DNA from 3 places in the Enterococcus sp. GPZ-007 genome. Region 3 is predicted to be linked to each of the others. Evidence: predicted binding sites of a transcription regulator. Region 3 holds the regulator's gene; each other region holds the start of a gene.
What was found. The regulator LexA, encoded in region 3, represses DNA repair genes until DNA is damaged. The targets are predictions, from matches to a motif close to CNAACANNTGTTNG.

Region 1: a site for LexA is predicted at 1,224-1,237, ahead of uvrB (excinuclease ABC subunit UvrB). Genes of this name have one in related genera too.
Region 2: a site for LexA is predicted at 1,222-1,235, ahead of AC4J95_RS07505 (Y-family DNA polymerase). Genes of this name have one in related genera too.

The regions. Positions count from the first base shown of each region.
Region 1 is NZ_JCAFYN010000044.1:6,134-8,411, reverse strand. Features, by position in the region: gene AC4J95_RS17335 (amino acid ABC transporter substrate-binding protein/permease) at 1-1,054, opposite strand, end outside; gene uvrB (excinuclease ABC subunit UvrB) at 1,299-2,278, shown strand, end outside.
Region 2 is NZ_JCAFYN010000010.1:58,436-60,713, forward strand. Features, by position in the region: gene AC4J95_RS07495 (metallophosphoesterase) at 1-282, shown strand, start outside; gene AC4J95_RS07500 (nucleotidyltransferase domain-containing protein) at 302-1,060, shown strand; gene AC4J95_RS07505 (Y-family DNA polymerase) at 1,258-2,278, shown strand, end outside.
Region 3 is NZ_JCAFYN010000076.1:6,645-8,922, forward strand. Features, by position in the region: gene recJ (single-stranded-DNA-specific exonuclease RecJ) at 1-90, shown strand, start outside; gene AC4J95_RS20530 (adenine phosphoribosyltransferase) at 105-617, shown strand; gene AC4J95_RS20535 (hypothetical protein) at 710-976, opposite strand; gene lexA (transcriptional repressor LexA) at 1,079-1,702, opposite strand; gene AC4J95_RS20545 (DUF896 family protein) at 1,835-2,077, shown strand; gene tkt (transketolase) at 2,170-2,278, shown strand, end outside.

The DNA of each region.
Region 1 (2,278 bases), on a different contig from region 3:
AGTCATAGTTAGCTTTTCGCTCATCTGTGATGGTCATCCCAGCGATCATTCCGTCTGCTTGACCAGATTCCAAGGCTTGCATCGCAGAAGAGAATCCAATGTACTTCATGTCTAACTTGAATCCTTGAAGCTCAGCAGCACGAGTCAACAGGTCAACGTCGATTCCTTTATATTTGCCATCGCTATCTTTGTATTCAAAAGGAGCAAAGGCCGAATCACTGGCAATGACATAGACATCTTTTTTTGGCTCAATTTTTTTCATTTCTTCAGAAGCAGCAGCCTGATCACCAGAGCCGCTAGAAATATATTTAGCAACGATTTTATCGTAGCCGCCGTTGTCCTTTAAGTCCTTCAAGCCTTTATTGAATTTCTCCAATAATTCTTTGTTTTCGCCTTTTTTCACCGCGAAGCCATAAGAACTGCCTTCTTCTGGATCACCTACTAATTTGAAAGGTTGACCATTTGTTACAGCGTAGCCGAGTACAGGATAGTCATCAAAAATTGCTACAGAGTTTCCGTTGGTCAAAGCATTATACATTGCATCTGCCGCTTCGTACAGCTTGACATCATAACCGTATTTGTCTTTGTTCTTTTCTAAGAAAGTGGCACTTTCTGTTCCGATTTTTGCAGAAACGGTTTTGCCTTTGAGATCTTTGTAATTCTTTATATCCTTGTTATCATTTTTGACAGCCATTTGAATTCCACTATCAAAATAAGGTTCTGAAAAATCAAAAGTTTTTTTACGTTCATCTGTAATGCTCATTCCAGCAATCATGCCGTCAAGCTGATCTGACTGTACACCTTGGATTGAGCTGTCGAAACCTAGCGGACGTAGATCCACCTTGAAATTTTGATCTTTAGCGATCTGATTGAGCAAATCCACGTCGATTCCTATGTATTCACCGTCAGAGTTTTGAAATTCGAAAGGAGCAAAAGTCAGATCCGTTCCGATTTTATATGTCTTTTCCGCGGCATCGGTCTTACTGGCGAAGCCAAGTGTGAAAATACTTGCCATTAAGAAAACGACGAATGGAATTAATTTGTTTTTTCTCATAATAATCCTCCTATATACTTATCATTTGTTTATTATATGTTAGTTTAAGGATAAAATACAAGAGGGTTCATTGTCGGAGAGAAAAAAAGCAAAATTTTTATAACATGAAATGTCAGAATACCTAACACGTGTAATTATAGGAACTTTTAATGTCAAGAATAAAAAATGGCGAAAATATGTTCGGTATGCTATAATTTTGAAATGGAAAATCTTTGTTTATTTAATAGAAAAGGGGGATTTTTGTATGATTGAAAGAGTAACGGACAATACGTTCGACCTTCATTCAAAATATCAGCCTGCTGGCGATCAGCCTGAGGCCATTACACAGTTAGCCGATGGAATCGTCGATGGAAAAAAAGCGCAAATACTTTTAGGAGCCACCGGTACAGGGAAAACATATACAATTTCTAATGTCATCAAAGAAGTCAATAAACCAACCTTGATCATTGCCCATAATAAAACATTAGCGGGACAATTATACGGTGAGTTTAAGGAGTTCTTTCCTAACAACGCGGTGGAGTATTTTGTCAGTTACTACGATTACTATCAACCAGAGGCGTATGTACCGTCTAGCGATACGTATATTGAAAAAGATTCGAGTATCAATGATGAGATTGATAAGCTTCGTCACTCTGCTACCAGCGCTCTGTTAGAACGGAACGATGTGATAGTAGTGGCATCCGTTTCTTGTATCTTTGGTTTAGGATCGCCAAAAGAGTATATGGAACAGGTCCTGTCGTTACGAGTTGGGATGGAAATGGATCGGAACCAACTGTTGAGAAATTTGATCGATATTCAATTTGAACGAAACGATATTGATTTTCAGCGTGGACGTTTTCGTGTTCGTGGTGATGTAGTGGAGATCTTTCCCGCATCCCGTGACGAACGTGCATTACGTGTGGAATTTTTTGGCGATGAGATCGAACGCATTCGTGAAGTTGATGCTCTGACCGGTGAAATTACAGGAGAGACAGAGCACGTAGCGATCTTCCCGGCAACGCACTTCTTAACGAATGAAGACCATATGGAAGTAGCAATCAGTAATATTCAAAAAGAATTGGAAGATCGGTTGGAAGTTCTCCGTAATGATAATAAGTTATTAGAAGCCCAACGTTTAGAACAGCGAACCAATTATGATATTGAGATGCTGCGGGAAATGGGCTATACATCGGGAATTGAAAACTATTCTCGTCATATGGATGGTCGTAAAGAGGGAGAACCGCC
Region 2 (2,278 bases), on a different contig from region 3:
CAGAAAAACAATGCTGCGCCTTTCTTGAAGGTTCGAAATGAGGCTTATCTGACGTTGATCTATGGATACACTTATCGCAGCAAACAGCAATATCAAACGCTGATCAAAGGGAAAAATGTTTATCATAAATTACGGACTTCGATCAAGGAATATGAGCTTGCACAGGAATTATTAAAAATTCCAGCAGCGCAGTTAACGGCGGAAAACAATGAGTATTTAAATCTGTTAGCCAATTTATTGTTTGAAATGGATAAGGAAGGATCATTAGATCCGCGACTTTAATCAATAAGGAGGGATGGAAATGAAAGCAAGAATCAAACAAGCATTACGAGAAATCGAAAAGCGAGAAAACATTGAAATTCTTTATGCAGTCGAAAGCGGCAGTCGTGCTTGGGGATTTCCATCTAAAGACAGTGACTATGATGTTCGCTTTATCTATCGACGGGAAAAAGACTGGTACTTGAAGCTGGAGAAAACGGCGGATCATTTAGAATTTCCGATCGATGCACAATTAGATATTTGTGGTTGGGATTTAGATAAAACACTGAAGCTGCTGCAAAAGAGTAATCCTGCGCTATTAGAATGGTTGCATTCGCCAATTGTTTATCAAGCGGACGGACAGTTCATTATTGAGTTGAGTGCTTTGAGTGAGAAAGACTTGAATGAACAACGGCTAATCTATCACTACCTTCACATGGCTGATGGAAACTATCGAGAGTATCTGAAAAAAGAGTACGTTCGAATCAAAAAATATTTTTACGTACTGCGTCCCGTATTGGCCTGCATGTGGATAAAAGAATACCATCAAAGACCGCCTGTTGAATTTGAAAAACTGCTGGAGCTGCCAGATTTATCGCCGGAATTGTTAAAAGTGATCAATGAACTTTTATCTCGGAAAAAAAGCGGGGACGAGTTAGACACAGAAATGGCCATTCCACAGCTGAATATCTTTTTGGAACAGCAGTTGCAGTTTTTTACCGAATATGTAAAAAGACTTGATAAAAATCCTAAAATTGATTCAGCTGATTTGAACTATTTTTTCTTAAAATGGGTAAAGTAGACGTTAATCTTAATAGGAAATTTTGTAGGCGAGGGGACTCAATTGAGTCCTCCTCGTTTTTCTGCATTTAGGGAAGAAGCAGGGAGGCATGATTAAAAATTGCTATGGATTCTTTATAAGTAAATCATTGACAAAAAAACAGAATACTTTTAAACTAAAAACGAACATACGTTTGCTTTTTTTAGAAGGTGGTTTTGATGAACGTTTACGAAGGGGAACCTGTCAGAGATGTTTTCTGCATGGACTCCAAAAGTTTTTATGCCAGCGTGGAATGTATTGAGCATGGCTTGGACCCACTGAATGACCTATTAGTTGTCATGAGTGGCGATCGGGAAAATGCCGGTTTAGTTTTGGCAGCAAGTCCGATGGCAAAACAAGAGTTAGGCATTAGTAATGTTAGCCGAGGGTTTGAGATTCCGAATCATCCTAAGCTTCATATCGTGCCGCCGCGGATGACGCTGTATATTCAATACCACATGCGCATCCAAGAGATTTTTCGTTCATATATGGCAGAAGAGGACATTCATACATATAGCATTGATGAACAATTCGGTGATTTGACCCATAGTTGGAAGTTGTTTGGCAAAAGTTCGGCTGAAGTCGGAATGAAGATTCAGAATGAAATTATTGAAAAACTTGGTATTTATACTTCATTAGGGATGGGCGATAATCCTTTATTAGCGAAAATAGCGATGGACAATGAAGCAAAGAAAAATAAAAATCGGTTTGCACAATGGCATTATCAGGATGTGCCGGAGAAAATTTGGCCGCTGCGTTTAAGTGATTTTTGCGGCATCGGATATCGAATGGAGCGGCGTTACCAGATGATGGGACTCAAGACGATGGGGGATCTGGCACACACAGATCCTTTTGTTTTAAAAAATCATTATGGTGTGATGGGTATGCAGCATTATATGCATGCATGGGGAATTGATCGCTCAGTTCTTTCTCAAAAGGATTTGTATCCTACTAAGGAAAAATCAATCGGGAATTCTCAAGTTTTACCGAAAAATTATGCTCATAAGGGAGATATTTTGACCGTAATCGCTGAAATATGTGAACAAGTGGCTCAACGCCTGCGTAAGAAGGATGTGCTGGGCGGGACGCTGCATTTAGGAATTGCGTATGCTTATTTTGGTAGCGGAAAACGCGGGGGCTTTCATCACCAGCTAAAGATTCCACCAACAAATCAGGCTAGAGAATTGACGCGGGTCGCTT
Region 3 (2,278 bases):
ATATACCAAAAACGCATGGCACGAATTGATAGTGAAGAATTTTTATTGATGAATGATATTCAAACGATTAGAAATTGGCTGAAAAGCTAGGAGGAAATACCGAAATGAATTTGAAAGATTATATTGCTAGTATCCCAGATTATCCTAAAGAAGGGATCATTTTCCGCGATATTTCACCACTTATGGCGGACGGAGAAGCATATCGTGAAGCAACCAAACAAATCGTCAACTACGCAAATGAAAAACAAATCGACATGGTAGTTGGACCAGAGGCGCGAGGATTTATTGTGGGCTGTCCGGTGGCATTTGAATTAGGCTTAGGTTTCGCACCGGTGCGTAAGCCAGGTAAATTACCTCGCGAAGTTATTGAAGTAGAATATGAAAAAGAATATGGCACAGACACTTTGACGATCCATAGTGATGCGATTAAACCAGGACAACGTGTATTGATCACTGATGATCTGTTAGCTACCGGCGGAACAATAAAGGCGACGATTGAATTAGTTGAGAAACTCGGCGGAATCGTAGTTGGGTGTGCTTTCTTGATCGAACTTGAAGAATTACATGGTCGTGACAAAATTCAAGGGTACGATATTTTAACTTTAATGAACTATTAAGAATAGATTGCTGGAGAAATAATCTCCAGCTTTTTTACTATTCAAAATTAAAAAAAGCTGCTAGATTTTATCCAGCAGCTTGAAAATTGAAATTAAGCCGATTTGTGATAATGATGATCATAAGTCACATAATAAAAATCTTCGGCAGGTTCTTTATAGTAAAACTCTTCATCTATATTATCATCATCGTATTGACGTTCAGCGTAATGCTGAGCATACTTGCGTTCATCCCACAACATAAACCAGACAAGAAACAAACCAGAGAAAATGACGATCGTAGCTAAGGAACCTAACTTACCAATCAATAAACCTAGTAACAATACAGCGATAATCAAACCAAATCTTCTTACTGCTTTCATCAATAATCACTCCTAATAATAATACGAACGTGTGTTTGTATAATCATTATACGAATGTTTGTTCGTTTTGTAAAGAAAAAAATAATCGGAAGTAAATTCCGATTAATAGATATGATTACGGTACAAGCCGACAACTTTTCCAAGAATAGATACATTGTCGAAAATTAATGGTGCTAACTCATCATTTTCTGGTTGCAAGCGAATGTAATCAGCTTCGCGGTAAAACCTCTTACAAGTCGCTTCATTATCGTCAGTCATAGCGATTACGATTTCACCATTGGTCGCTGTCGATTGCTTTCTAACAATGACATGGTCACCATCGTAGATCCCCGCATTAATCATACTATCTCCACGAATCGTCAACATGAATAGGCTGCCTTCCTCACTTGAAAGATCTGGAGGAACTGGGAAGAAATCTGATGCTTCTTCTACTGCTAAAATTGGCTCCCCGGCGGTAACAACCCCTAACATAGGTATAACTTGCGGGGTAGCTCCAATTTTTTCTAAACCAACCATAGTTAATTCGATTGCTCTTGGTTTTGTTGGGTCTCGCTGGATCCAACCTTTCTTTTCTAATCTGGATAAATGGCCATGGACTGTAGAAGTAGATGAAAGATTTACAGCTTCTCCGATTTCTCTCACAGTTGGTGGATAACCTTTATTTTCAACGCGTTCATGAATGAAACGTAAAACTTCTAACTGTTTTGTTTCCGTTCTTTTTGCCAATGCCCGCACCTTCTTTCGTTTTTTTTAGTGTAGCATAGTTATTCAAACAAATCAAACAAGCGTTCGTATTTCTTGGTACTTTCAACTTATTTTTTTTTATGTATAATTATAAGGGGAAAAGAGGTGCTAAGGATGATCAATGATGAAACAATTGCAAGAATTAACGAATTAGCAAAGAAAAAGAAAACCGTGGGTTTAACAGATGCAGAAGCACATGAACAAAAGGTTTTGCGTGAAGAGTACATTGCTTCATTTCGTAGCGGAATGCGCCATCACATAGAAGGAATGAAGGTCGTTGACCCAGTGGGCAACGATGTGACTCCTGAAAAGCTTAAAAAGATTCAAAAGAAAAAAGGATTACACAACAGAAAGTAAATCTTTTGTTGGTAAGTGATTGAAAAGTCATAATAAATCGGTTACAATAAATCTGTAATTAAAGTATTTATGACCAAAAAGGAGGAACTAACTTGTTCGACAAAATCGATCAACTAGGTGTAAACACAATTAGAACGTTAAGTATTGAGGCAATTCAAAAAGCAAACTCAGGTCATCCAGGTTTACCAATGGGGGCAGCAC